DNA from 3 places in the Mesorhizobium sp. M0239 genome. Region 3 is predicted to be linked to each of the others. Evidence: predicted binding sites of a transcription regulator. Region 3 holds the regulator's gene; each other region holds the start of a gene.
The links. The regulator HrcA, encoded in region 3, represses chaperone genes, less so after heat shock. The targets are predictions, from matches to a motif close to GTTAGCACTCNCNNNNNGNGAGTGCTAAC.
Positions count from the first base shown of each region.

Region 1: NKI99_RS11205 (co-chaperone GroES) is a predicted target of HrcA. The motif match lies at 6,332-6,360, and genes of this name have one in related genera.
Region 2: groES (co-chaperone GroES) is a predicted target of HrcA. The motif match lies at 5,884-5,912, and genes of this name have one in related genera.

Region 1 is NZ_JAMYSG010000009.1:24,367-34,041, forward strand. Features, by position in the region: gene NKI99_RS11165 (aldehyde dehydrogenase family protein) at 1-48, opposite strand, end outside; gene NKI99_RS11170 (ACT domain-containing protein) at 208-591, opposite strand; gene NKI99_RS11175 (GNAT family N-acetyltransferase) at 607-1,086, opposite strand; partial or broken gene NKI99_RS11180 (cation transporter) at 1,399-1,515, shown strand; gene NKI99_RS11185 (ester cyclase) at 1,910-2,287, shown strand; gene NKI99_RS11190 (YeiH family protein) at 2,427-3,482, shown strand; gene msrC (free L-methionine (R)-S-oxide reductase MsrC) at 3,495-3,992, opposite strand; gene groL (chaperonin GroEL) at 4,252-5,880, opposite strand; gene NKI99_RS11205 (co-chaperone GroES) at 5,914-6,276, opposite strand; gene NKI99_RS11210 (hypothetical protein) at 6,527-6,775, shown strand; gene NKI99_RS11215 (DUF1488 family protein) at 6,772-7,038, shown strand; gene NKI99_RS11220 (hypothetical protein) at 7,067-7,258, opposite strand; gene NKI99_RS11225 (hypothetical protein) at 7,264-7,467, opposite strand; gene NKI99_RS11230 (LacI family DNA-binding transcriptional regulator) at 8,087-9,130, shown strand; gene NKI99_RS11235 (ABC transporter substrate-binding protein) at 9,194-9,675, shown strand, end outside.
Region 2 is NZ_JAMYSG010000014.1:10,139-19,813, forward strand. Features, by position in the region: gene virB11 (P-type DNA transfer ATPase VirB11) at 1-823, shown strand, start outside; gene NKI99_RS16275 (response regulator) at 1,544-2,230, shown strand; partial or broken gene NKI99_RS33840 (IS6 family transposase) at 2,257-2,358, shown strand; partial or broken gene NKI99_RS16285 (ATP-binding protein) at 2,586-2,744, shown strand; gene groL (chaperonin GroEL) at 3,804-5,471, opposite strand; gene groES (co-chaperone GroES) at 5,535-5,831, opposite strand; gene bioZ (3-oxopimeloyl-[acyl-carrier-protein] synthase BioZ) at 6,262-7,245, opposite strand; gene NKI99_RS16310 (adenosylmethionine--8-amino-7-oxononanoate transaminase) at 7,242-8,507, opposite strand; gene bioD (dethiobiotin synthase) at 8,507-9,142, opposite strand; gene NKI99_RS16320 (8-amino-7-oxononanoate synthase) at 9,139-9,675, opposite strand, start outside.
Region 3 is NZ_JAMYSG010000052.1:152-9,826, forward strand. Features, by position in the region: gene NKI99_RS32145 (RNA polymerase sigma factor) at 1-1,165, shown strand, start outside; gene NKI99_RS32150 (glutathione S-transferase family protein) at 1,169-1,795, opposite strand; gene cysK (cysteine synthase A) at 1,927-2,907, opposite strand; gene NKI99_RS32160 (LysE family translocator) at 3,085-3,702, opposite strand; gene NKI99_RS32165 (PQQ-dependent sugar dehydrogenase) at 3,814-5,166, opposite strand; gene NKI99_RS32170 (hypothetical protein) at 5,265-5,462, opposite strand; gene hrcA (heat-inducible transcriptional repressor HrcA) at 5,487-6,569, opposite strand; gene rph (ribonuclease PH) at 6,768-7,484, shown strand; gene NKI99_RS32185 (VOC family protein) at 7,667-8,077, shown strand; gene rdgB (RdgB/HAM1 family non-canonical purine NTP pyrophosphatase) at 8,077-8,724, shown strand; gene hemW (radical SAM family heme chaperone HemW) at 8,721-9,675, shown strand, end outside.

The DNA of each region.
Region 1 (9,675 bases), on a different contig from region 3:
AGGATCGACCCACGCGCCATCGATATAGAATTGCAGATTGTGTGACATGGTTTTCTCCTTGGCCGCATGGCCGCGCCGGGCCGTCATATCTGGCTGGAGATAACGATGCACAAACGCCGCTGTCAAACGCAACCCCCGAAGTCGTTGAGCCAGTGCGGCAGTGATTGAGCCAGAGCGGTTGGGCCAGCGAGTAGTGGTGAGGATGGACTACAGCAAGATATGCCCGGCCTCGACCAGAAACCGCCTCGCGGCGGCCTGATCCGTCGCTTTCACCAACAGATGGTCACCATCGAAAGTGGACACCAGGAAGATGCCCAACCCGTTTTCCGACAACGGCCTGATAACCGACAGCACGATACCGGTTTCATCGAAGGCAAACGGGCCCTCGAGTTTGAAGGCCACCCAGTCGATATCCTGCTTGACGGCATGCGGCACGCGGTCCTGCAAGCAAACGATCGAAAGCTCGTCGTCAGTCCTTGTGATGCTGACGAAGCCTGGCCCGTCCGCCCAACCGGGAATGATCTCGCCCGCCTCCAGCCGGGAAACCGCGTAAAGCCCTAGAAGTTGCTTAAGCCTGACCCTGGCAGCCATTATCGAACTCCTTCGTCAGATTGCCGGTAATCCCGCGAGCCTCTTGCTCATATAGACCGTCATGCCGCCCATGAACGGCTCTTCCCGATCGATGACATAGCCCTGCCTCTTGTAGAGCGACACATTCGCCTCGAAGGCGCCATTGGTCAGCAGGCGAAGCTCGGCACGTCCTGCTTCGATTGCCTTGCGCTCGGCCAGCTCCAGCAACAGCCGGCCAATCCCTCTCCCCTGCGCATCCGGTGCCACGCAGACATTCTCGATCCAGAGGTGATCTGCGGCCAGGATGGTTTCGATCATCCCGACAATGCCGCCATCCTCGACGGCGAGATCGAACGGATGCTCGGCAACAGCCTTGTCGTAGTCGGCGCGCATAGGCAGCGGCTCGCGGCCGATCACCGGCACCCATTTGACATAGGCGGCACGAACGATATCCCGGATCGCGATGGCGTCAGCGGGCTCGGCGGGCCGAAGCCGGATAGAAGAATTGTTGGTCATCAAAGTGCTCCAGATATGAAAAACCCCGCCGGCGGTGTCGCGGGCGGGGCTGGAAACGAACGAACCGGATCTATCCTGCCGGTCTTTGTCGTCGCGCAATCAGTCTGCCGCTCCGCCCTGTGCAGGTGCGGCGTCGCTTGGTGTTGGCGGGCGCGAGGACGAACATGGCGCCAAGCTGGAACATGATGCGTGGCGCTGTCAAGGCGGCTGCTCGATCGGTAATGTCTCATGTCATGAATCGCTGCGGGCCTTGCGATAAACGGCAATTGATCGATGGACAAAATAGGACCGGAACGCTGAACAAGGGTGCGGATGGTTGCCATCCTGAACCTGGCCTATTTCGGGATCGAGTTTGCCGTAGCCGTCTGGATCGGATCGGCATCGCTGTTCGCGGACAGCATCGATTTTCTGGAGGACGCATCCGACAATCACCGCCGCCGACGGCCCGGCTTTCGCCGTCGAGATGCAGGGACGCGGCAAGCAACAATTACTGGGCCGGTTTCTCCCTCCCCGCGCAACACAGCCTGACCGCGCCTTCGGGAATCGTTGCCCCCGGCGGCCGGTGGGCGGCGCAATGCCCGGCCGATGGAACACCCTCCATCGCCGTCGCCGATATCCACACAAATCCGGCGGACCCGGCCCGGCCTTGGCGGCGGACGGCGCGGACGGGAATCTATCAGCCGCATCTGGTGGACGACGACCAGCGGAGCAACGACCGCGGCATGTTCTAGGCGGCGCGCCGGCAGGCGATGTCGCATCTGGACTGCACCCGCAGTCGTTCTATCTTTTTGCTCGACCCAGACCAAGCACCGGAGCCATCGCCGTGACCGTTACCGACCTCTATCGAGGCTACATCGCCTGCCTCAACAATCAGGATTGGCAAAATCTGCATCGCTTCGTCCATGACGAGGTCCACTACAATGGCGACCGCGTCAGGCTGGCGGGGTACCGCGAAATGCTGGAGCGCGATTTTCGGGAGATCCCAGACCTCTATTTCGACATCCAACTGCAAATCGCCGAACCGCCGTTCATAGCCAGCCGGCTCCAGTTCAACTGCACGCCGAAGGGAACCTTCTTCGGCCTGCCCATCAACGGCCGGAAGATCTCCTTCAGTGAGAACGTCTTCTATGAATTCCGCGACGACACAATCAGGAACGTCTGGTCGGTGATCGACAAGGCGGCGATCGAAGCGCAGCTTTAATCCAGGTCGGCCAGAAGATGACGCACAGCCAATGCCCGACCGATCGTTCGTAAAAACCGATCATTATGACGAAAATAATTCGTTGGAAAGATTATTTGAGGAATGGCATTCCTCCGGCACACCCGTCCGGAGCATTGCATTGTCTTCCATTTCCCACTTCGCGAACGATATTCCGAAAAGCGCTTTTCCTGCCGATCTGACACCAGGACGGAAATCCCTCAACTGGAATGGCATCGTCCCCGGCATCGTCTTGGTCACGATGATCACTGCGGTCGCCTTCTCGGCCCGCAATGTCTCCGGCTTCGCCTTGTTCAGCCCGATGATCCTGGCCGTCGTTGCCGGCATGATCTACTCCAACGTGCTGGGCACACCGGTGCACGCCAAAGCCGGTATCGCATTCTCGCAAAGGCGCCTGTTGCGCTTCGCCATCGTGCTGCTCGGCTTCCAGCTGACGCTCGGCCAAGTCGTCTCGATCGGCGCCGGCGGCGTCGGCATTGTCGCGGCCACGCTTGGTGCCACCTTCGTTTTCACCATCACGCTCGGTCGGCTGATCGGCGTCGACGCCAAGCTGGCGCAGCTGATCGCCGCCGGCACCTCGATCTGCGGCGCCTCGGCTATCGTCGCCACCAACATCGTCACCGATGCGCGCGACGAGGACGTCACCTACGCCGTCGCCTCGATCACCTTGTTCGGCACCGTCGCCATGCTCGGCTTCCCGCTCATGGCGCCCATGCTCGGCCTCGACCAGCACGCTTTCGGCCTGTGGGCCGGCGCCTCGATCCATGAAGTGGCGCAAGTCATCGGCGCCGGCTTCCAGAACGGCACCCAGTCCGGCGAGATCGCCACCGTCGCCAAGCTGACCCGCGTCGCCATGCTGGCGCCGATGGTCGTCGCGCTCGGCCTGATGGCGCGCCGCAGGAGCAGCAGTGAGGTGGCGGCGCGGCCGCCCATGCCGTGGTTCGTCGCCGCCTTCGTCGCCATCGTGGCGCTGAACAGCCTCGTCACCGTGCCGGCCGAGGTGAAATCGGCAATGGCGCTCGCCACCACCATCATGCTGACCATGGGGCTGGCCGCCATGGGCCTGCAGGCCGACATCTCGCAGTTGCGCTCACGCGGCCTGCGCCCCTTGGCGCTCGCCTTCTCGGCCTTCCTGTTCATCGGCTGCTTCAGCCTGCTGCTGGTGAAATTCGCCTAGTCTAAACCGGGCCTAGTCCTCGAACGAACTCGACGCGGCATAGATCGCCGCCAGCGTCTCGATGCCGGCCTGGTCGGCCTTGTCGAAGCGGCCGGGCAGCGGACTGTCGAGATCGAGCACGCCGAAGACGCCTTCATCGTCCTCGAGCAGCACCACCAGTTCCGAGCGCGAGTCGGCATCGCAGGCGATGTGGCCGGGAAAATCATGCACGTCCTTGATCAGCATCGAGGTGCCGAGTTCGACCGCCGTTCCGCACACGCCCTTGCCGACGGCGATGCGCACACAGGCCGGCTTGCCCTGGAACGGCCCGAGCACCATTTCCTCGTCCGACTGCAGGAAATAGAACCCGGCCCAGTTGAGGTCCGGCACCATCTGGAAGATGAGTGCTGCGGTGTTGGCGGCGTTGGCGATCGAATCGCGCTCGCCGTCGAGCAGCGCCTTAAGCTGAGTGGCGAGGTCGCGGTAGAACGCGGCCTTGTCTGAGGTATCGATGGCCTTGGCCGCAAACATGAACGTGTCTCCGTATCGAGGATAGCGGTTCGTCCGATCGCTTCACAAAGTCCCGGCGAGCTCCGCAACCAGGACGGCCGCCTGCACAGTCTAGCGTGGATTGCGTCCCCTCCGAAAGCCGCAAGATCAGGGGTGCCTCCCGGCGCTGAGCCGGACGGCAAGGCAGCTATGCGTAAACTTTGCGATCATCTTGAGAATCATGACGGCCCCGATCGGGGCCGTCATTCACCTCTCAAACAGATCGGACAAGTCCCGGGTTTTAGTAGCCGCCCATACCGCCACCGCCGCCCGCCGGGGCAGCGTCTTTCGGCGGAACGTCGGTGATCATCGCTTCGGCGGTGATCAGAAGGGCCGCGATCGAACCGGCATCCTGCAGTGCGGTGCGCACCACTTTCGCCGGATCGACGATGCCTGCCTTGATCATGTCGACATAGACCTCGTTCTGGGCGTCAAAACCCTGATTGTGGTCCTTGCTGTCGGTGAGCTTGCCGACGACGATCGAGCCCTCGACGCCGGAATTCTCGGCGATCTGGCGGATCGGCGCTTCGAGCGCCCGCAGCACGATCGTGATGCCGGCCGTGACATCGGCATTGGCGCCGGTCAGGCCGCCAAGTACCGAGCGGGCACGCAGCAGAGCCACGCCGCCGCCGGGCACGATGCCTTCCTCGACCGCCGCGCGGGTGGCGTTCAGCGCATCGTCGATGCGGTCCTTCTTTTCCTTGACTTCCGACTCGGTGACGCCGCCGACGCGGATGACGGCTACGCCGCCGGCGAGCTTGGCCAGCCGCTCCTGCAGCTTCTCCTTGTCGTAGTCGGAGGTCGTCTCCTCGATCTGGCCCTTGATCTGGGCGACGCGCGCCTGGATCGTCGCCTTGGTGCCGGCACCGTCGATGATCGTGGTGGTGTCTTTCTCGATCAGCACACGCTTGGCGCGGCCGAGCATCTCGATGGTGACGTTTTCAAGCTTGATGCCGAGGTCCTCGGAGATCATCTGGCCTGATGTCAGCACGGCGATGTCTTCCAGCATCGCCTTGCGGCGATCGCCGAAGCCCGGCGCCTTGACGGCCGCGACCTTGAGGCCGCCGCGCAGCTTGTTGACGACCAGCGTCGCCAGAGCCTCGCCCTCGACGTCCTCGGAGATGATCAGCAGCGGCCTGCCGCTCTGCACCACCGCTTCGAGGATCGGCAGCATCGCCTGCAGATTGCCAAGCTTCTTCTCGTGGATGAGGATGTAGGGCTCTTCCAGCTCGACGCGCATCTTGTCGGCATTGGTGACGAAATAGGGCGAGAGATAGCCGCGGTCGAACTGCATGCCTTCGACGACATCGAGTTCGGTCTCTGCGGTCTTGGCTTCCTCGACGGTGATGACGCCGTCATTGCCGACCTTGTCCATCGCCTTGGCGATCATCTCGCCGACGCTGGCATCGCCATTGGCGGCGATGGTGCCGACCTGTGCGATCTCGGCCGACGACTTGACCTTCTTGGCGCGCGCCTGGATTTCCTTGACCACGGCGGAAACCGCCTGGTCGATGCCGCGCTTCAAATCCATGGGGTTCATGCCGGCGGCGACCAGCTTGGCGCCTTCGCGCAGGATCGAGGCGGCCAGCACCGTGGCGGTGGTGGTGCCGTCACCGGCGAGGTCGTTGGTCTTCGAGGCCACTTCGCGCACCATCTGGGCGCCCATGTTCTCGAACTTGTCGGCAAGCTCGATTTCCTTGGCGACGGTGACGCCGTCCTTGGTGATGCGCGGCGCGCCATAGGCCTTGTCGATGATGACGTTGCGGCCCTTGGGGCCGAGCGTGACCTTCACCGCATTGGTGAGGATCTCGACGCCGCGCAGCATGCGGTCGCGCGCATCGGTGGAGAATTTGATTTCCTTGGCAGACATGATTTTTATCCAGTTCGTTCGGAGAAAATGAGGTCAGGCAGCTTTCTTGGCGGCCACGGTCTTGTCGGTTACAGCCGTCTCGCCCTTGTCGATGATCCCGGTCTCGCTCTTGTCGATGACGCCCATGATGTCGGCTTCCTTCATGATCAGAAGGTCCTCGCCGTCGATCTTGACCTCGGTGCCCGACCATTTGCCGAACAGGATGAAGTCGCCGGCTTTGACGTCGAGCGGAACAAGCGCGCCGTTTTCGTCGCGTGCGCCAGGGCCGACGGCGATGACTTCGCCCTCCTGCGGCTTTTCCTTGGCAGTGTCGGGGATGATGATCCCGCCCTTGGATTTGATATCGCCTTCGGCGCGACGAATGACGACGCGGTCGTGGAGTGGCCGAAATTTCATGGGAACTTTCTTTCTGGGGCCGGCACAGGCGGCCACGCCCCTCCTCTATAGACGCGTTGGCACTCGATAGATAGGAGTGCCAAAAATTATTCGCGGACCACATTAAATATTCAAAAGTATTATTTCGGCTGGCCGTTTCGTGATATCCGCAGAATGTCAAATAATTCAAAAGATTGAATTTTGCCGATCGAGTGCCTATTTATCGGACAAGTTCACTTTCACGATTTCAGGCACAAGGGAGATTTCTTCGATGGCCGAAGGCAATCAGACGATCATGGAAAAAGCTGAAGCCCGCTTTGTCGACAAGCAAAAGAAGACAGCGGAGAAAAACAAGGCGACCGCCGAATATATGTCCGAGGCAAGAGCCAGGGAGATCAAGACGGCAAGGCTGAGGGAGCTTCGGTTGGCCAAGGAAGAGGCCGATCGTGTCGCCGAGGCCCTCAATCCGACGCCGAAGAAGAAGCGGGTGACCAAGAAAGCCACGGAGGCCAAGACATGAGCCTCACCTTTCCCAACCGCAGCCGCAGCTATGACGAAGCGGGCCAGCGCATTCGTTTCGTTGGCCATGACGGCATGTTTCAGATCTCGTTTTCCGTCGCTGCCGACGCCATGGCCAAGATGCGGCCGGGCACAGCTGCCGATGAAGCCGGTTATCTCCAGACATTCGACACCGAGAGCAGCGCCATCCGCGAGGTGGCGTCGAAGGCCTATGACCGCACCCGCAAGAGCATGTATGTGCTGACGGCGGCCGATTTCGGCTGAAATGGCGGCGAGTTGGCGCTGACCGCGATCAGGTCTTGCGCTCGGCCCTTTCGCGGCGTCTGACGTCGCGGACATTCATCTGCACGACCATGTCCTCGGCCTCGCGCGGCCCCATCCCGACCATCACCTTTTGCCGGACAACCGCAGGCTGGCCGGTGAAGACATCGATGATGCTCCAGCTCTGGGGAAGCTCCATGCGCAGCGTGTAGCGGTTGGCCATGGCGGTCAGCCTTGCATCGTGAAAAACACGGCGCCCAGGATCAGCACCGTCCAGGCGACGACCGACAGTTTCAGCACCATGCCGCCATGCACGGCCAGAAGCTTCCGCAGGTGCGGCACACCTGCCGACGAGACCGGTGCCGCCGCCAAGGCGACAGGGGCCTTGAGGCCAAGTTTTCCAAAGACGGGCAGCAGCGACGGTTCACGCACGAAAGGCCTCGAATGTCAGGGAAAAGCGAAGCAACTACGCTCGCACCCCTTCCATAGCACTCTTTTCGCGAGCGCCTGCATGCCAAATTCAAGACAGGATTGCTTTGACGGCCAGTCCGTACTGCCTTCGCAACACACAATCTATTCGTGGGAACTGACTGCGCCCGGGGCAGATTGGGACGCCAAATTTTGGGGGCCTCGCCTCGGGATCGAACCGAGGCTTCAGAGATTTGCCGTCTCCCGAGGGATTGTTCAGAATTTTCGGATCGAGTTTCAGAGCGTTCGCCAGCCAACCTTGCCGGGTCTCGCTTCCGGCGCAGAGTTGCGATCCTTCACGCCCCAAGCGGCAGCCCGCCCCGTCTCGACCGAGGGCCTCCAGCACTGCGACTGACGTTCTTCCCCAGAGCTACGCGCTTCCGAGGCTGCTTTTACCCCGCGTTGCATTTTGGAGGAGAGGAGCGGAGGCCAACCAACTTTTCCCCTTGAACAGCGATTCGATCTGGCTTAGCTTCTTCTGAGAAAAGGTTTTCCCAAACAATCGTCGTCGGGCTCGGCCACCTGCCGGGCCTCATCCGGCTCGGTAAGAGAAAACCTTTTCCCAACCAAGGATCTCGGCGCGATGCCATCGGACGATCTGCCTGTTCCGGTCTTTTCCAAGCCAGTCACCTTGCGTGACGTGGCCGCCCAGGCCGGAGTCAGCGTCGCCACCGCATCCAAGGCGCTCAACGGCCAGGGCCGGATGACAGCCGAGACGCGCGAACGCATTCGCGAGACCGCCCGGCGGCTTGGCTTCCGGCCCAACAGCCTGGCGCAAAGCCTGCTCCGGCGCCGCAGCTTCACCGTCGGCCTGCTCACCAACGATACCTATGGCCGCTTCTCGCTGCCGCTGATGTCGGGCATTTCGGACGCGCTGGTCGACAATGGCGTCTCGGTGTTCCTGTGCAATGTCGAGGAGGATCCGCGGCTGGGCCAGATGCATGTCGACGCCATGCTCGACAAGCGCGTGGACGGCATCATCGCCACCGGCAAGCGCATCGATCGCCATCTCCCCGTCGACCTCTCCAATCTGCGCGTCCCGGTGATCTATGCTTTCACGCAGCCAGATCCCGACGCCGTCGCTTTCGTCTCGGACGATGTTGGCGGCGCCCGGCTGGCCGTCGAGCATTTCTGCCGGCTGGGCCGCAAGCGCATCGCCCACGTCACCGGGCCGGCGAGCTTTGCCGTGGTGCACGCGCGCGTCCAGGCTTACCGCGACGTGCTCGTCGAAAACGGCCTGACGGTCAGCGAGCCGCTGCTCGGCTCCTGGTCGGAAGCCTGGGGTCACCAGGCGGTTGCGCAACTGTTTGACGGCAAAAGCGAAAGGCCGGACGCGGTCTTCTGCGGCAACGACCAGATCGCGCGCGGCGTCATCGATGCTCTGCGCGAACGCGGGCTCGACGTCCCCAGGGATGTCGGCGTCATCGGTTTCGACAATTGGGAGATCGTGGCCGAGGCGACGCGCCCGCCGCTGACCTCTGTCGACATGAACCTGGTCGCGCTCGGGCGCGAGGCCGGGTTGACCCTGCTTTCGCTGGTCGGCGGCAAGCCCGCCGCGCCAGGCATTCGAAAACTGCCGTGCCGGCTGGTGGTGCGGCAGTCATGCGGCCATCCGCCGGGTGGCTGAAAACGAAGCGCCGCGCAATCGGCGCCAAGCCGCGGCCCGCGGCCAACCTTGGAGGAGGAGAACATGAGGAACCTGATTGCCAAACTGACCCTGGCCGCTGCTGTTTTGGGTGGCGGTCTCGGCACTGCCGCCGCCGAGACGGCCAACATCTGGGTGCGCGCCGACGGCTCGAATTTCATGCCGAGGATCGTCGATGCCTACAACAAGGCGCACACCAACCAGGTCAAGCTCGACATTATTCCCAATGCCGAGATCATCCCGAAATACGGTGCCGCGGCCGCCGGCGGCACGGCGCCCGACGCGCTGTCGCTCGACCTGATCTACACGCCGTCCTTCGCCGCAGCCGGCCAATTGGAGGACATCACCGACTGGGCAAAGTCCCTGCCCTATTTTGCCAGCTTGTCGCCGGCGCATGTGAAGACCGGAACCTACAAGGATCACATTTACGGGCTGCCGTTCTCCGCCGACGCCTCGGTGCTGATCTGGAACAAGAAGCTGTTCAAGCAGGCCGGCCTCGACCCCGAAAAAGGTCCGGCCAACTGGGC
Region 2 (9,675 bases), on a different contig from region 3:
GCAAAGCCCCCTCTGTGCTACTGAGCTGCCGAACGGAGAGCGGCTGCAGATCTGTTTGCCGCCCGCTGTTCCCTCAGGAACAATAAGCCTGACGATACGGCGTCCCTCAAGTCGTGTGACCGAACTCAAGGAAGTTTCTTCTCGCTACGAATACTCGCGTTGGAATCAATGGCGGTCACGAAAGGAGCGCCAAGAGCGGCAGGACGAAACGATTCTTCAGCACTACGACCATGGTGACTTGGAGCAATTTTTGCGAGCGTGCGTTTGCGGGCGGCTTACGATGCTGCTTTGCGGACCTACTGGTAGCGGCAAAACGACAATGAGCAAGACTTTGATCAACGCTATACCCCCGCAAGAGAGGCTGATAAGTATCGAGGACACGCTCGAACTTGCAATCCCGCACGAGAATCATGTCCGGTTACTCTATCCGAAGGACCGAGCAGGCGTAGGTGCGGTGACAGCCGAGCAACTGTTGCAAGCCAGCTTGCGCATGCGCCCTGATCGAATATTGCTTGGCGAGATGCGCGATGATGCTGCTTGGGCCTACCTTAGCGAAGTCGTCTCCGGCCATGCGGGATCAATATCGACGATTCATGGGGCGGATCCGGTCCAAGGCTTTAAAAAGCTCTTTTCACTCGTCAAGAGCAGCCCGCAAGGAGCTGCTGTGGAAGACCACACGCTTCTTGACCTGCTGTCGGCTGCCGTTGACGTCATTGTGCCGTTTCGTACCCACGGCGACGTGTATGAGGTGGGGGAGGTGTGGCTCGCCGCCGATGCCCGGCGACGCGGAGAGACAGTAGCCGATCTTCTTAATAAGCACTAAGGCTAGGGCACGTCGGGGATCGGTAAGTCGTTTGTGATATGATGGCGCAACTTGTTCAGATTCAACGTCACTTTGATTTGACCGAGGTTGATAATGGGAGGACGACTGGGCGTAGCCCTTCGGTCACAAGCCTGAACTCTTCGGCCGCCCTGTCGGCGCGGCAAGCTGCGGCACGATTCGACTGGGTGTATCGAGCGCGTCCGCTGAATTGCGCGGGCGACGCTCAGCGAGCTGGTGCCGATGCCTGCTTCAAAAGCGGCATCGATACCCGGCAGGTCGTACCCTTGATTTACCTAGCCGCGCTCAATGAGCGTCTTCAAAGCCGCCGAACGTGGTTCGGAATGACCGGTTGGTAAATCGGGAAGTGCTATACAGGGAATCCTCCCGGTATTGCCTCTAGGGGGTCCTCTCAATGAACAAAGCCGCAACCTGCCCTTGCGACCTCAGCTGGAGTTTGCGACGCAACCCATATAGGAGGATCGATGCGCAGAGAAATCGCAGGCAGAGTCGGTGGCATTGTGGGCTGGCCGACCGACGGTTTCAGCCCGTCAACAGGTCTTCACGTGTTCCATCCCCGACTATTGCAGGCGTGCGGCTTGCATTCTCCCGCGATCACCCATCGGAAAGAGCGTTACGAACACTACGAAGAGTTGCGCGACTTCTGCTGTCGCCCCGGTCTTACAGCGGACGGTGACCTGTCCTACCTTGATAGGACGTGAAATGCGAACGCTGCTCATTGATCATCACGTGGATCTTACGCGCGCCGTGCGAGCTGCGCTCGGGGATAGCGGTTTTGCCGTTGATGTAGTTGGCAACCTGGAACAGGCGTCGAGGGCATTCTGTTGCGCAACCTATGAAATTCTCCTGCTGGAGTTGGCTCTGCCAGATGGCGATGGCTTGGGCTGGCTGAGACAGCTAAGGAGCGACGGGCATTCAGTTCCAACCCTCATTATGAGTAGCATCAACGATCTCGAGAAGCGAATTGCAATTTTCAACGGTGGCGCGGACGATTTTCTGCTCAAGCCCGTCTCTTCCGATGAGCTCATCGCCAGAATGAGAGCCATTCTGCGCCGGTCGACACAGGTGACCGACCCCATCGTTGTATTTGGCAATCTCAATTTCGATCCGATCGGCCGACAGGTTTCCGTCTCGGGTCATCCTCTGAAGATCGCACGCCGCGAACTATGTATTTTAGAGCATCTGCTTATCCGTGCAGGCCGCATCGTGCCTCGTGCGCAGTTGGAAGATCACCTCTATTCGTTCAACGACGAGGTATCTGCCAACGCGCTTGAAGTCGGAATCTATCGCTTACGTGGACACCTGAGTAGGTCAGGTGCAACGCCACGGATCACGACCGTGCGCGGCATTGGTTACCTTCTTGAATTGACTGAGGCGGCATCCGCATAGTTGGTCTAAATTGAAAGAACAGACTGCGTATCAAGCGCCGCATTCGATCCATCGGCTTCAAGTCGCAGGCGAGCGCCGTGGTTATCCTCTCCGGCATCGAGATGATCCACATGATTGGCAAGCGACAGGGCGAGGTATGACTACAAGTCTGTCGATCGCTGTTTCGATATCCTCGCTGCCTGACGGACAGGCCGAAATGGCCGTTCACACCCCCATTTCCAGGTTTGCGACAGAGCCTTTTGTCGGCGTTGCCGGCTTCGAAGGGCCGGTGCGCGCCGAGCGCATCAAGATCACCCCCGGCCACCTTGCTGCGGCCACTCGCCGAGTACGAAGCGGTGGTCGGAGGGAGCTGGTGATGACGACGCTAGATCATGACCTGCTGATCGCAATCCTGGATCGGCTGAAGTTGACGGCCATCCGCGACCAGCTCGACACGCTCATGTCGAGCAAGATCGCGCAGTTCCCGTTTGTCCGCGAACTCGACGGCTTCGGCTTCGACGCGCAGCCATCGGTCTGCTTCAGCCAAACGTATTCATAGGTATGGGACAGGCCTTGCTATGTCCGAACGTCACTGCGCGGCAAAAACGTTGGATTTCTCAAGAAATAAAGTATTGGACAGTGCCCAATTTACCGTTGGAAAAGCTGGATATGGCGTTTCAGCGTTTCAGCGAAATAACCGAAATCAATCACTCCTAACAGCAAAGGCAACCGGAACTCGATCGCTTCCGTTGTCCGCGACTTAGCGAAACGCTTGTTCGCGATTTACTAAAACGGCTGTCCCAATTTAGTGAAATCCGCAGACAAGTCGCTGGAGGTTGGCCAAAGGCCACCCACGCCTGCTCCGAGGCCCTCCAGGGCAATGGTCTGAGACCTGGGCTCAAGCAGGATGAGACGCCGCTGGAGCTCAGGTGCAAGCGCTGCCACGCCCGCTCCGAGGCCCCACAAGGCCGAAGCGCAGTCGTCGGCGTCACGAGGCCTCTCGGCCACGACGACGAGCCTGAACCTGGATCCGCCTTTCTTGAGGCGTTGCGACTATCATCGCGGCGACACGCAGCTCTTGATTTGTGTGCGACACCTCAGCAGATCCATCGGGCTGAGCCGCTCAGCAATATCAACGAGAATGTCCAGCGGCAGATCAAGGATACTCAGAGGAGGAAACGCTTGATCTTGAGGCTCAGAGCGCGTCTGCTCCACTATAGAACAGGATGATTCACCGGGTCCTTCAACGCCAGCCGCCGGTCCGATGAGAGAATTGTCTCGGATATCACGCTCGATGGGGTTAAATGCCGAGATGGGCGCCTTGCCACGCTCCTCAATGCCCCTCATGATTCACCGCCTATAGCTACCAACTGAATGAATCATCGTGATTGTCGCGCAGCGGAATCCTCAAGGATCGGGCAGTTCGTAGGGGGCGCCGGTTTGACCAGGTTGAGCCCGCGAATTGCTCGATCGGACAAGATCCTAATTCTGACGAGATCCTCGGGACGCACTCCAAGTTGTCGATCATGTTCGGCACACAAGGAAAGGGCGGCATTGCTGCCGCCCTTTCCGCTGTAGGTTGATAGGGGCTGGATTAGAAATCCATGCCGCCCATGCCGCCCATGCCGCCCATACCGCCGCCGCCCATGCCGCCAGGCATGCCGCCGCCGCCAGCCGACTCCTTCTTCGGAGCCTCCGCGATCATGGCTTCGGTGGTGACCAGCAGGCCGGCGACCGAGGCCGCGTCCTGGAGAGCCGTACGGACAACCTTGACCGGATCGACGATACCCATGGCGATCATGTCGCCATATTCGCCGGTCTGGGCGTTGTAGCCGAAGGTCAAGCCCTTGTTCTCAAGGATCTTGCCGGCAACGATCGATGCTTCCGCACCGGCGTTGGCCGCGATCTGGCGGGCCGGAGCCTGCAGCGCACGACGAACGATGTTGATGCCGGCGGCCTGGTCGGCATTGACGCCGGTGACCTTGATGTCGGCCGAAGCGCGCAGGAGAGCGACGCCGCCGCCTGCAACGATGCCTTCTTCGACGGCCGCGCGGGTCGCGTTGAGGGCGTCATCGACGCGGTCCTTCTTTTCCTTGACTTCGACTTCCGTCGCACCGCCGACGCGGATCACCGCAACGCCGCCGGCGAGCTTCGCCAGACGTTCCTGCAGCTTCTCCTTGTCGTAGTCCGAAGTGGTCTCTTCGATCTGCTGCTTGATCTGGGCAACGCGGCCCTGGATCTCGGCCTTCTTGCCGGCACCGTCGACGATGGTGGTGTTCTCCTTGGAGATCGACACCTTCTTGGCGCGGCCGAGCATGTTGAGGCCGACGTTCTCGAGCTTGATGCCGAGGTCTTCGGAGATGACCTGGCCACCGGTGAGGATGGCGATGTCTTCCAGCATGGCCTTGCGGCGATCACCGAAGCCCGGCGCCTTGACGGCGGCGATCTTCAGGCCGCCACGCAGCTTGTTGACGACCAGCGTGGCCAGGGCCTCGCCTTCGACGTCTTCCGAGATGATGAGCAGCGGCTTCGAGGTCTGCACGACGGCTTCGAGAACCGGCAGCATCGCCTGCAGGTTGGACAGCTTCTTCTCGTGCAGGAGGATGTAGACGTCCTCGAGCTCGGCAACCATCTTGTCGGCGTTGGTGACGAAGTAGGGCGAGAGATAGCCGCGGTCGAACTGCATGCCTTCGACGACCTCGAGTTCAGTCTCGGCGGTCTTGGCTTCCTCAACCGTGATGACGCCTTCGTTGCCGACCTTCTGCATCGCTTCGGCGATCATCTTGCCGACCGACTCGTCGCCATTGCCGGCGATCGTGCCGACCTGGGCAACTTCCTCGGAGGTCTTGATCTTCTTGGCAGCCTTGCCGAGCGCCGCGACGACTTCGGTCACGGCCAGATCGATGCCGCGCTTCAGGTCCATCGGGTTCATGCCGGCGGCAACGGCCTTGTTGCCTTCCTGGACGATCGACTGCGCCAGAACGGTCGCGGTTGTGGTGCCGTCACCGGCGATGTCGTTGGTCTTCGAAGCAACTTCGCGGATCATCTGCGCGCCCATGTTTTCGAACTTGTCGGAAAGTTCGATTTCCTTGGCGACGGTGACCCCGTCCTTGGTGATGCGCGGTGCGCCGAACGACTTGTCGATGACGACGTTGCGGCCCTTGGGGCCGAGGGTGACCTTCACCGCGTCGGCGAGGATGTTGATGCCGTGAAGCATGCGCTCACGGGCATCGCGGGAGAATTTTACGTCTTTGGCAGCCATTTTTTTACTCCTGGGCATCTCGCCCGAAATTCAGATTTGATGGTGCGAAGGAAAGGCCTGATATCAGCCGATGATGCCCATAATGTCGGATTCCTTCATGATCAGAAGGTCTTCGCCATTGAGCTTGACTTCGGTACCCGACCACTTGCCGAACAGGATGCGGTCGCCGGCCTTGACGTCCAGCGGGACCAGCTTGCCAGCTTCGTCACGAGCGCCGGAGCCGACGGCGATGATCTCGCCTTCCTGCGGCTTTTCCTTCGCCGTATCCGGGATGATGATCCCGCCGGCGGTCTTGGATTCGGATTCGACCCGGCGAACGACCACGCGGTCATGCAGCGGCCGGAAATTCGACTTTGCCATTTTTGGATGTCCTTGGTGCGGATGTTGAACGGTTCTCCGTTGCCGGAGCGTGCTTAGCACTCAGCGGAAGCGAGTGCTAACGCGGCAATGAGATAAGCCGCATGCTCCTGCTAGTCAAGACGAAAGAGCAAAGAGCAAAGAGAAAAGAGCAGACAGCAAAGAGAAGAGAGCAAAGAGCGTGTAAGCATCGAGCCTTTTATGTGAACAATGTCGGGTATCAGACATATATGGGGCGGCTCACCCTTTGTATTTGAGCTTTATTCAGATGGCACGAATGATGCAACAGGTGATGCATTTGATCTCATCCAGAGGCTCGCACGGGGTCGTGCTGCGTCAGCTCGGTCGTGTCGAGCTTCAGAAGGCCATTTTGGCATTGGTTCTGTTGCCCTATTCCCATTCATGACCAGTCCTGCGCGCGTGAGCCGGCCGGCTAGATTCCAACCACGAGAGCGCCGCCGCTGAGACCCGCACCTGCCGCCGACAGAAGGATTTTCTCTCCAGGCTGGAATGGCTCCGTCTGGTTGGCGAGCGAGAGCGACAGCGGGATCGTCGCGGCCGAAGAGTTGCCGTATTCGGCAATCGTCTTGACAATTGCTTGGTCGGCGATGCCGAGGTTCCTCCCGACCGCGTCGAAAATCCGAGTATTGGCCTGATGGGGCACGAACCGGCCGAGATCGTGTGGCCGCACTCCGGCAGCGGCTAGCGCGCTTATCGAGCAATTGGTCATCATCTCGACGGCCTTTGCGAACACTTCGCGGCCGTCCGTCATCCTCATTCGGGTTTGCGCGAGATCGAGGTCACCGTGGAACGGCTTGTTGCTTCCTCCTGCGGGAATCTGGATCAGCCCGTATCGCGAGCCGTCCGAAGCCACCGAGGCACCGAGAATGCCCCGATCAGCATCATCGCACTGACCGATCACCAGAGCGCCGGCGGCATCGGCAAACAGGACCGAGCTTGCGCGCTCGGCTGGATTGATGCGGCGGCTGAGGATATTGGCGGCGATAACAAGGCTCGCTTTGCCGTGCAGGCGGGTAAATCCGTCCGCAAACATCAGCGCATAGATGAAGCCGGCGCAGGCGCCTGTCAGATCCACCGCGCCTGCGCTGCCAAGGCCAAGCTTGTGTGCGACCAGCGGCGCGCTCGGCGGCAGAAGATGGTCGGCCGTCGAGGTGGCAAGCAACAGCAGACCGATGTCGTGGCGCGCAATACCGGCGTTCGCCAGCGCCATGTCGCCGGCCTGCGCAGCAAGACCAGACAGCGTGTCTTCGTCGGTTGCCCAGAAGCGCGACCGTATCCCGGTACGCCTTTCGATCCAGCCTGGATCAAGACCGAGATTGCTCTCGATTTCGGCATTCGCCACCTTTCGCCCAGGCGCATGATGGCCAAACCCGAGAATGCGCGACGACTTGCTCATGGCCTGGACCCGAAGCGTTCGCCCGCCTCCTCAATGGCGTCATAGAGTCGCTCGAGCTCGTCGCCGGTGATGCAATAGGGTGGCAGAAGGTAGAGGACATTGCCGAGCGGGCGCACAAGTAGCCCTCGCTCGAGGAAGAAAGCGCGCAGTTTCGGTCCGATCTCGGCGAGATAACCTGCGGAACCGGTTCGCAGGTCGAGCGCCGCGATCGTGCCGGTCGCCCGGCAGTCGGTGAAGAAGCTGTTGTCGCGAAAGCGTCGAAGCCCGGTGGCCTGCATTGCGCTCAAGGCCGCAATGCGCTCGGCCACCGGCTCGTCCCGCCAGATCTCGACATTGGCAAGTGCTGCCGCGCAGGCAATCGGGTTGGCAGTGTAGGAGCTCGAATGGAAAAATGTCTTCTTCCGGTCCTCGGAATAATGAGCCTGGAAGATGGCATCGGTGGCAAGCGTTACGGCCAGCGGGATGGCGCCGCCGGTCAGGCCTTTCGAGGTGCACAGGATATCTGGAGAGATCGATGCCTGCTCGCAGGCGAACATGGTTCCGGTCCGCCCCCAGCCGGTCATCACTTCGTCGGCGATCAGCAGCGTGCCGGAGGCCTCAGTGATCTTCTTCAATTCGGCCAGAACTGAAGCCGGATACATCAGCATGCCGCCGGCGCCCAGCACCAGCGGCTCGACGATTAAGGCTGCGGCTCGTCGATCGCGGGTCACAGCCTCTAAACGATCCAGCGTCTCTTGCTCGCGCCCCGCTGCCGGAAAGGGGATGGTGGCGACCTCGAACAGCAAGGGTTCGTAGGCGGCGTTGAACACGCCACGCGCACCGACGCTCATCGTGCCGATCGTGTCGCCATGATAGCTGTGATCCATGACGACGATGCGCGAGCGTGGGGCGCCGATGTTGCGGAAATAACCGAGCGCCATCTTCAGCGCTACTTCGACCGAGGTCGAGCCACTGTCGGAATAGAACACCCAGTCGAGTCCAGCGGGAGCGAGGCCGACAAGCGCCTTGGCCAAGCGCTCTGCCGGCTCGTGCGTGAAGCCCGCAAAGATAATCTGGTCGAGGCTCGACGCGGTTGTCTCGATTGCCTTCATGATGCGGGGATGGCGGTGGCCATGTGTGACGACCCACCAGGAGGAGATGGCGTCCAGGATGCGGGCGCCGTCGGCCCTGCGGAGATAGGCGCCTTCAGTCCGGACGATTTCTGGGATCGCAGGCTCGAGCGCGTGCTGGGTGAAGGGATGCCACACATGAGACTGCGACATCAGTCACCTCCAGTAATCGAGGCGAAGGCGAAGCCGGCAATCATTGCGTCCCTCAGTGTCTTGCCGGTCAGCAGATCGAGGTGCGGCAGCCTGCCGAGCTGCGGCGCACCGCTGAATTCCACGATGGTCCGTTGCGTATCGGCCATCTCATCGCCGATGAAAGCGATGCCGGCCAACGGGATGGATCGGGCGCGGAGCGCCTCGATCGAGAGCAAGGTGTGGTTGATGGTGCCGAGCGTGGTGCGGGCGCACAGAATAACGGGCAGCCGCCATTCAGCGAAGATGTCGATGAGCCTTGTGCGCCGGTTAAGCGGCACCATCAGGCCGCCGGAGCCTTCGATGACGAGCGGCGTCGGTAGGACGGGAAAAGCAAGATCGGCAGCCTTGATCGCCACGCCGTCGATCTCGGCCGAACGATGCGGCGACAGCGGGCTCCGCAAGCGGTAGGCTTCCGGCAGCACGCGCTCTGAGGGCAAGCCGGCAAGCCGCGCGACCACTTCGCTGTCGGTCTCGCCGTCGAGGCCCGATTGCACCGGTTTCCAGTAAAAGCCGTCGAGCAAACCGGCGAGCCCAGCCGCAAACACGGTCTTGCCAACTCCCGTGTCGGTTCCGGTGATGACGATGCGTTGGGTCATACCGCCTCCGGTGATGTTTGGGCCAACACCTCGACCAGCGCCTCGACCATGGCGGAAATGTCGGCTTCGCCGATATTGAGCGTCAGTGAGATGCGCAGCCGCGACGTGCGCACGGTCGGAGGACGAATACCGCGTATGTCGAAGCCGCGGGCCTGCAGGCGCGCCGCCACTGCCATGGTGCGCCTGATATCGCCGATTACGAGGGGCTGGATCTGCGAGCCGCTGGGTATCACGCCGCAGCGCTCGGCCAGCTGGCGGCCGGCGAGGGCAACGCGTTCATGCAGCTGAACACGCCGCATAGGCTCGTCGGCGAGCATTGCGAGTGCTTCGCGCACTGCCACTGCCATCAGCGGCGATGGCGCGGTGGCGTAGATGAATGGCCGGCAACGGTTGATCAGATACTCGCACAGTGCCCTCGGCCCGGTCACGAGCCCACCAGATGCGCCGAGCGCCTTGCCGCAGGTGTGGAGCGCGACGATGTTGTCGCGGCCCTCGAAAGCGGCGGCAAGCCCCCGGCCGTCCGGTCCCCAGAC
Region 3 (9,675 bases):
CGCGGCCCGCACGCGCGACGTGGCCGCCGCCGAGGACGCGCTGGCCGATGCCTTTGCCGCCGCCCTCGAGCGCTGGCCGCGAACCGGCGTGCCGGAAAAGCCGGAAGCCTGGCTGCTGGCGGTGGCGCGGCGGCGCCGCGTCGATGCGGTGCGGCGGCGGCTCACCAGCGAGGCCGGCCGCGAGCATCTCAAGCTGATTGCGCAGGAGGCGGAGGCACGCATGACCGAGGAAGATCTGCCCGACGATCGGCTGCGGCTGATGTTCGCTTGCGCCCATCCGGCGATCGAATCGAGCGTACGCTCGCCACTTATCCTGCAGACGGTGCTGGGGTTCGACGCCGCGACGATCGCCTCCGCCTTCCTGGTCTCGCCCGCAACCATGGGCCAGCGCCTGGTGCGGGCCAAGTCCCGCATCCGTGAAACCGGCATTCCGTTCCGCGTGCCGGAGCGGGCCGAACTCGGGGAACGGCTGGATGCGGTGCTGGAAGCGATCTACGCCGCCTTCGCCGAAGGCTGGACCGACCCGGCGGGCACCGAAACGCGGCGCCGCAACCTGGCGACCGAAGGCATCTGGCTCGGCCGGCTGGTGGCTTCGCTGTTGCCGGAGGAGCCGGAGGCACTGGGCCTCTTGTCGCTGATGCTGTTTGCTGAGTCCCGCCGCGCCGCACGGCGCAGTGCCGAAGGCGACTTCGTGCCGCTGGCGGAACAGGATTGCCTTCTATGGGACCGCGCCCTCATCGATGAGGCGGAGGCGCTGCTTTCCCACGCCGCGTCCAAGGGCGTCATCGGCCGTTACCAGCTTGAGGCGGCCGTGCAGTCCGCGCATGCGGCACGAAGGTTCACCGGCCGCACCGACTGGGTGGCGATCCAGGAACTCTACGACGCGCTGCTTTCGATCGCAGGATCGCCGGTGGTGGCGATAAACCGCGCGGTGGCGATCGCCGAGGCCGAGGGCGCAGTGGCCGGATTGGCGGCCCTTTACGTGCTGGGCGACGACAAGCGGCTTGACGAGTACCAGCCCTATTGGGCCGCACGCGCCGGTCTCCTGGCCAGGCTTGGTCAGGTACCGCAAGCCTGCGAAGCCTACGACCGGGCGATCGGCCTCGAGCGAGACCCGGCGGTGCGCCGGTTCCTGCAGGGAAAACGGGCGGTGCTCAGAAATTGAGCTTCAGCCCGGCCACATCTCGTGCGAGGTGTTGAGCGTCTTCATCAGCGGATGGTCGCGCAGCCGCGCCCACAGGCGTTCGATGTTCGGCCATGCCGTCCGCGCGCTGTCGATGTCGGGATGCCAGGCCACCAGCATGACCAGATAGATGTCGGCCAGCGACATCCGGTCACCGACCAGCCAGTCACGGCCCTCGAGCGCGGCATCGAGAACGGCAAAGCCGCGGTCCATCTCGGCCACGGCCGCCAGCTTGACCGCCTTGGTGCCTTCGGGATCGGCCGTGTAGCGGTATGCGTAGTAGAAACGCAGCACTGCCGAATAGAGAACAGACGACATAAAGGCCATCCAGCGCAGGAAATCCGCGCGGGCAGGCGCTTCTGCTCCCGGCGCCAAATTGGCGTCGGGGTGGCGCTCGGCAAGCACAATGCAGATCGCTGCCGATTCGGTCATCGAGCTTCCGTCCGGCAGGGTCAGCACCGGCACCTGGTTCAACGGACTGATGTCGAGGAAGGCGGGATCGGGCCGGTCGGTCTTCGGCACGTCGATCTGCTCAAATGGTACATTGGCCAGCGCCAGCGCCGCCTCCACCACGAAGCCGCCGCTGCCGGGACGGGTATAAAGCTTGTACATGAAATTCTCCCCCGGCCCGCGCAAAGCAGGCCGGGGGAAATATGAACCGGAAGCGGTGTGGCGCTCAAGCCGCCCATGGCGGCCACGGGCGTTTTTTCAGCGGGCCAGCTTGGTCACGAAGAAGCGTCGGATTACGATCCCAGCCCCTCGAACAGGATTGTCGACAGGTAACGCTCGGCGAAGGACGGGATGACCACCACAAGATTTTTGCCCTTGTTCTCCGGCCGCGAGCCGACGACGATGGCCGCCTGCAGGGCGGCGCCCGAAGAGATGCCGACCGGCACGCCTTCGAGGCGGGCGACGAGGCGGGCATTGGCGACCGAATCCTCGTTCGACACCTTGACGATCTCGTCATAGATCGTCGTGTCGAGGATTTTGGGCGCAAAGCCGGCGCCGATGCCCTGGATCTTGTGCGGGCCGGGCTGGCCGCCCGACAGAACCGGCGAGGAGTCCGGCTCGACGGCGACGACATGCACGGAGGGCTTGCGCTTCTTCAGCACCTGGCCGACGCCGGTGATGGTGCCGCCGGTGCCGATGCCGGCGACGAAGATATCGACCTCGCCATGCGTATCGTTCCAGATTTCCTCGGCCGTCGTCGTGCGGTGGATTTCCGGATTGGCCGGGTTCTCGAACTGCTGCGGGATGATCGCGTTGGGGATCGTCGCTGCCAGTTCGTCGGCCTTGGCGATGGCGCCCTTCATACCTTTCGGGCCTTCTGTCAGCACTAGCTCCGCGCCGAGCAGCGCCAGCATTTTCCGGCGCTCGATCGACATCGTTTCGGGCATCGTCAGGATCAGCTTGTAGCCCTTGGCGGCAGCGGCGAAGGCAAGCGCGATGCCGGTGTTGCCCGACGTCGGTTCGATCAGCGTGGTCTTGCCGGGAGAAATCTTGCCTGACGCCTCCAGCGCCTCGATCATCGCCACGCCGATGCGGTCCTTGACCGAGGCGATCGGATTGAAGAATTCGAGCTTGGCGATGAGATTGGCGACGATGCCCTTTTCCCGAGCGAACTTGTCGAGCCGCACCAGAGGCGTATCGCCGATCGTGTCGGTGATGGAATCGTAGACGCGGCCGCGGCCGGGCACGCGGGCTGATGTGGTGGGCTTGTTCATTGGTTTCGCTCCCAGAATTTCAGGCAAGTGGATTTGCGGGCAACATAGGACCTTCGACCGCGCAAGATAGACTGTCGATTGAAAATATCCGAGTGAGACCTGTGTCTAAAACAGTGCCGTCTCGGAAAAGCATTTCCCGCAAAGGCCTGTTTGCGAAATGCTTTGGCCGAAAGCCCGCTATTGGCGGGCGGCAATCGCTGCAGCGGCACCGACCATGAAGCCGGCAGCCGTACGGTTCAGCGCCTTGAGCGCGCGCGGCGACTTCAGGAACCAGCGCGCCTTGGCGGCCAGCGCCAGATACGGCACCAGCACCACCAGAAGCACGACGATCGTCAGCGCGACGAGAATGCCGTAGTCGGCCAGCGTGATGGTTTTCAGGTCGACGATGGTCGGCGTGATGGCGAGATAGAAGATCATCGTCTTCGGATTGCCGAGCGTGAGGGTCAGGCCGGCGGCAAAGCTCGACAGCAAGCCGCCCTTGCCTTTTCTGGCCTCGACGGTCTCGGGCGTGATGCCGCTGTTCCAGAAGCGCCAGCCGAGGAAGGCGAGATAGGCGACGCCGAGCCATTTGATAGCGAGGAAAACCATGCCGAAACTCTGGGCGACGAAGGCGAGGCCAAGCACCACGGCGGTCAGATAGGTGATGTCGCCAACCATCAGGCCAAAAGACATCGCCAGCGACGAGCGGAAGCCGGAGCCGAGCGCACGGGCGACCAGCGCGGTGATGCCGGGACCAGGAATCGCGGCGGCGATGCCGAGAGCGGCGCTGTAGGCGAGGAATCCGGTGAGGGTCATGGTTGCGGCCTTGCGCGACGCTGCTATCACGGCATCCTATCGCACAAAGTCCGGCGGGCGTGAATTCCCTGAAACTCGGATTCGATTGCACCACGCCTGTGCGAACTGCGCTCAGGAACGACCGTCGCCATGGGTGACACGCCAGATGGTGCCGTTGCCGTCCTCGGTGACGATCAGCGCGCCATCCAGGGCCACCGCCACGCCGACCGGCCGCCCCCAGACCTCACCGTTCGAGACGACGAAGCCGGTGATGAAATCCTCATATTCGCCGGTTGGCTTGCCGTCCTTGAACAGCAACCGCACCACCTTGTAGCCGGTCCGGTTGCCGCGGTTCCATGACCCGTGCAGAGCGACGAAAGCATCGCCCTTGTATTCGGCCGGAAAGCTCTTCCCATCGTAGAAGGCGATGTTGAGCGGCGCCGAATGCGCCTGCATCAGCACATCGGGAACGGTCGTTTTGCCGGCAAGATCGGGGCGCTCACCCTTGTGGCGCGGATCCTCATTGTCGCCGATATAATACCACGGCCAGCCATAGAAGGCGCCGTCCTTGACCACGGTCGCGTATTCGGGCGGCACATTGTCGCCAAGCGCATCCCGTTCGTTGACGACGCACCACAGCGCGCCGGTCGCCGGCTGCACGGTCATGCCCGAGCAGTTGCGCAGGCCGGTGGCAAAGATGCGGCCGCTCTTGCCATCGGGATCGAAGGCCAGCACATCGGCGCGGCCATCTTCGGATCCCCATGGCGCGCCGAGCGCCTGCGACGCCGCCCAGGCGTCGAGTCCGCCCTTCGGCTCCTGGCCCATGTCCTCGGCGACATTCGATCCCGAGCCGACCGACAGATAAAGCGTCTTGCCGTCCGGCGAAAAAGCGATGTCGCGGGTCCAGTGGTGATTGGCCGGGATGTTGTCGACGATGGTTTCTGGATCGCCGGAGGCCTTCAGGTCGCCATTGCGGTAGGCAAAACGCACGATGCTGTCGCTATTGGCGACATAGACCCATTGCGGGTCAGCGCCTGGCGGATAGAAGGCAATACCATAGGGCTGGTTGAGATTGCCGGCAAAGATGCCGTCCTGCGCAGGCTTCGCACTGCCTTCGGCCAGACGGTAGATGCGGACTTGGTTGGCCTCGCTGTCGGCGACGAACAGGTCGCCATTCGGCGCGACGCGCACGACGCGTGGATTGTCGATGCCCGATGCAACCAGCTCGGCCGAGAACCCCGGCGGCAGTTGCAGCTTCGCGTCTGCCGGCATGTCCGCAACGCCGGCGCTGTTCGAGGTCGACCGGGTGGCATAGGGCTTAGGCAGATCGTCCGGTCTGATCAGGCGGCGTGTGCCCGGCTTGTCCGCTCGCCAGTCGCCGAATGCGGCCGCGCCTTTGAGCACCGGATCGTCCGCCTGCTGGGCGAATGAAGCGGTCGAGAGAAACAGTGCGGCGGAAATTGCGGGGCCGGCAAAACGCATCATTCGGTCCTCCAATGTTTGGGCGTGAGAACAGGAACGAGCGGTCTCGTCGATCGTTCCACGGCACACGATGAGGTGGAGGAAGCTTCCGGTTTCCCGGCTCAGGTCCCGGCGGCGTAAAAATCGTCGTCGAGGCGTTTTTCCAACTCGACGAGGTCAGCCGGCAGCGGCAATCCCATGGCGCGCATTTCCTGCAGTTTTTCACGCAACTGCTCCTGGATCTCGTGCTGGTCTTCCGGCTGGTTGACCATCTCTTCCAGCAGCAGGCTGATCCGGGCCTTGAATTCTTCGAGCGCCATCATCGTCTCCTCGGTTGGATCAGCTCAGCGCAGCATGCGGGAAATCAGCTGCGCCGTATAGTCGACCATTGGGACGATGCGCGCGTAGTTCAGCCGGGTCGGGCCGATGACGCCGAGCGCGCCGACGACGCGGGCATCCTTGTCGCGATAGGGCGCGACAACCAGCGACGAGCCCGACAGCGAAAACAGCTTGTTTTCCGAGCCGATGAAGATGCGCACGCCCGATCCCTCTTCGGCGAGGTCAAGCAACTGGATAAGCCCGTCCTGCGTCTCCATGTCCTCGAACAAATGGCGCAGCAGTTCGATGTCGGCCTGGGCGGTGACGTTTTCGAGCAGATTGGCGCGCCCGCGCACGATGAGCCGTGCCGGCAGGCCACTGTCGGCGCCGGCCCACACCGCCAGCCCCTTCTCGACCAGGTCCTGCGACAGCGTGTCGAGCGCGGCCCTGGTCTCTTCCTTGATGCGGGCGATCTCGATCCGCGCCTCGGCAAGCGTTCGGCCGCGTATATGGGCGTTGAGGAAATTTGAGGCCTCGTGCAGTTGCGAGACGGTGATGCCGGCAGGCAGCTCGACGACGCGGTTCTCGACGTCGCCATTCTGCGACACCAGCACCGCCAGCGCCTTGGTCGGTTCGAGTTGGATGAATTCGATGTGCTTCAGCGCCACCTCGTTCTTGGCGGCCAGAACCAGGCCGGCGCCGCGCGACATGCCCGACAGCATCTGGCTGGCCTCGGTCAGCATGTGCTCCAGCGTCGCGCCCGAGCCGGACGCCCGAACCTGTGCCTCGATGGCGCGGCGCTCCTCGTCGGAAAGGTCGCCAAGCTCCATGAAGGCATCGACAAAGAAACGCAGGCCGGCCTGCGTCGGCAACCGGCCGGCCGAGATGTGCGGCGCGTAGATCAGGCCGAGATGCTCGAGATCGCTCATCACGTTGCGGATGGTCGCCGGCGACAGCGAGGACGGCAGGATACGCGACAGGCTGCGCGAGCCCACCGGTTCACCGTCCCTGAGGTAGGAATCGACAATGCGCCGGAAGATGTCGCGGGAACGCATATCGAGCGACTGAAGCGCGGGCGACTGCGAAGCGGGATCGACTGCCTTGGTCATACGGCCAAAAACCTCCGGCCCAACGATATAGACTTACACTGCACCCGCGCAACCCGGTGTCTTTGTGAGATCACCCGGTGTCTGTGTGAGATCACCCGGTGTCTGCGTCAGATCGTCAGGCCATTTTCCTTTGCGCCACGCGTCCCATGCGGTTACAAGCCGGCCAAGATTCCGAAAAATGACAAGAAAGCAGCCTGAATGCGCCCTTCCAAACGCCAATTCGACGAAATGCGTGCCATCTCCTTCGAGCGCGGCGTCTCCAAGCATGCCGAAGGCTCGTGCCTGGTGAAGTTCGGCGACACGCATGTCCTGTGCACGGCCAGCCTTGAGGAAAAAGTGCCTGGCTGGATGCGCAATTCCGGCAAGGGCTGGGTGACGGCCGAATACGGCATGCTGCCGCGCTCGACCGGCGAGCGCATGCGCCGCGAGGCTTCGGCCGGCAAGCAGGGCGGCCGCACGCTGGAAATCCAGCGGCTGATCGGCCGCTCCCTGCGCGCCGTGGTCGATTTGCAGGCGCTGGGCGAGCAGCAGATCACCGTCGACTGCGACGTCATCCAGGCCGATGGCGGCACCCGCACCGCATCGATCACCGGCGGCTGGGTGGCGCTGTATGACTGCCTGCGCTGGATGGAAGCGCGCCAGATGGCCAGCGTCGCCAAGGTGCTGAAGGACCATGTCGCTGCGATCTCCTGCGGCATCCATGACGGTCAGCCGGTTATCGACCTCGACTATATCGAGGATTCCGCGGCCGGCACCGACGCCAATTTCGTCATGACCGGCAAGGGTGGCATCGTCGAGATCCAAGGCACCGCCGAGGGCGAGCCTTTCTCCGAAGAGCAGTTCGCGGACTTGATGGGCCTGGCCAAGAAAGGCATCCAGCGGTTGGTGAGTTTGCAGCAGATGGCAGTGGCTTAGGATTAAATGCCGAGCTTGAACACCCCCCTCTGCCCTGCCGGGCATCTCCCCCGCAAGGGGGGAGATCGGATGTCGTTTCGGGCTTCGCTAATCTCTAACGTTGCAAAGGGCGCGGCGATGCGGAGGCTGCCAATCTCCCCCCTTGCGGGGGAGATGCCCGGCAGGGCAGAGGGGGGTGCCTCGTGATGCCCTCTGCCATCCTTGAATCAGCTCTCTACGTCAGCGACCTGACCGCAGCGGAAACCTTCTACACCGACATCCTCGGCCTCCCCCTCCTCGGCAAGGTGGCCGGCCGGCATCTCTTCTTCCGCTGCGGCCCCGGCGTGCTGCTCGTCTTCAACGCCGAGGCGACCAAAATCCCGCCGGCGTCCGACGCCAGGCTGCCGGTGCCGCCGCACGGCACGGTCGGCGAAGGCCATCTCTGCTTTGCTGCGACCGCCGACGAAATCGTGCGCTGGAAAGCGCATCTCGAGGCGAAGAACATCGCTATCGAAAGCGAATTTGAATGGCCGCAGGGCGGCCGTTCGATCTATACACGCGACCCCTCGGGCAATTCGATCGAATTCGCCGAGCCACGAATCTGGGGCCTTTGATGCATTCTCTCGACGGAAAGAAGATCGTCGTCGCCAGCCACAATGAAGGCAAGCTGCGCGAATTCGCCGACCTGATGGGGCCGTTCGGCTTCGAAGCGAAATCGGCCAAGGAGTATGGCCTGCCGGAACCGGACGAGACCGGTACCACCTTCGAGGAGAACGCCTACATCAAAGCGCTCGCCGCAGCCAAGGCGACCGGCCTGCCGGCGCTGTCGGACGATTCCGGCCTGTGCGTCGACGCGCTCGACGGCGCGCCCGGCGTCTACACCGCCAACTGGGCCGAAACCCCGGATGGATCGCGCGATTTCGGCATGGCCATGCAGCGCACCGAAGTGGCGTTGCAGGAAGTCGGCGCGGCCTTGCCGCAACAGCGCAAGGGACGCTTCGTCGCCGTCATCTGCCTGGCGTTTCCCGACGGCGAGGCGGAATATTATCGCGGCGAGGCCGAAGGCACGCTGGTCTGGCCGCCGCGCGGCGAACTCGGCTTCGGCTACGACCCGGTCTTCCTCCCCGACGGCTTCGACAAGACTTTTGGTGAGATGACGGCCGAGGAAAAGCACGGCTGGAAGCCCGGCCAGCCGACGGCGCTGTCGCATCGCGCTCGCGCCTTCCAGAAGTTCGCCAAAGCGAGATTGGGCTCGCCATGAGCATGCTGCTCGACCGGACGCCCGGCTTCGGCGTTTATGTCCATTGGCCGTTCTGCGCGGCCAAATGCCCCTATTGCGACTTCAACAGCCATGTCCGCCACCAGCCAGTCGACCAGGAGCGCTTTGCCGCCGCCTTCGAGGCCGAACTGGCGACGATGCGCGAACGCACCGGGCTGCGCGAGGTGACCAGCATCTTTCTCGGCGGCGGCACGCCGTCGCTGATGAAGCCGGAAACCGTGGCCAGGGTTCTGGACGCCGTGGCGAAGAACTGGACTGTGCCTGATGGCATCGAGGTGACGCTGGAGGCCAATCCGTCCTCGGTCGAGGCCGAACGCTTTCGCGGCTACCGGGCAGCCGGCGTCAACCGCGTGTCGCTCGGCGTGCAGGCGCTGGATGACAAGGATTTGCGCTTCCTCGGGCGGCTGCACAATGTCGAGGAAGCGCTGCACGCCATCGGCCTCGCGCGGGAAATATTCCCAAGGCTGTCCTTCGACCTCATCTATGCCCGGCCCGGCCAGACGCCGGAGGCTTGGGCATCGGAGCTGGAACAGGCGATCGGCCATGCCGCCGACCATCTGTCGCTTTACCAGCTGACCATTGAGGAAGGCACGCCCTTCCACGCCCTGCACGCGGCAAAGAAATTCATCATTCCCGACAATGACCACGCCGCCGACCTCTATGCGCTGACGCAGGAGATTACATCGGCGCATGGTTTGCCGGCTTACGAGATCTCCAACCACGCAAGGCCGGGCGCCGAGAGCCGGCACAACCTCACCTATTGGCGCTATGGCGAATATGTCGGCGTCGGGCCGGGCGCGCATGGCCGCTTCGTCGAAAATGGTCGCCGCACGGTGACGATCGCCGAGCGGATGCCGGAAACCTGGGCCAATCTGGTCGAGGCCAAGGGCCATGGCGTCACCGGCGGCGAAATCCTGACGCGTTCGGAAGAGG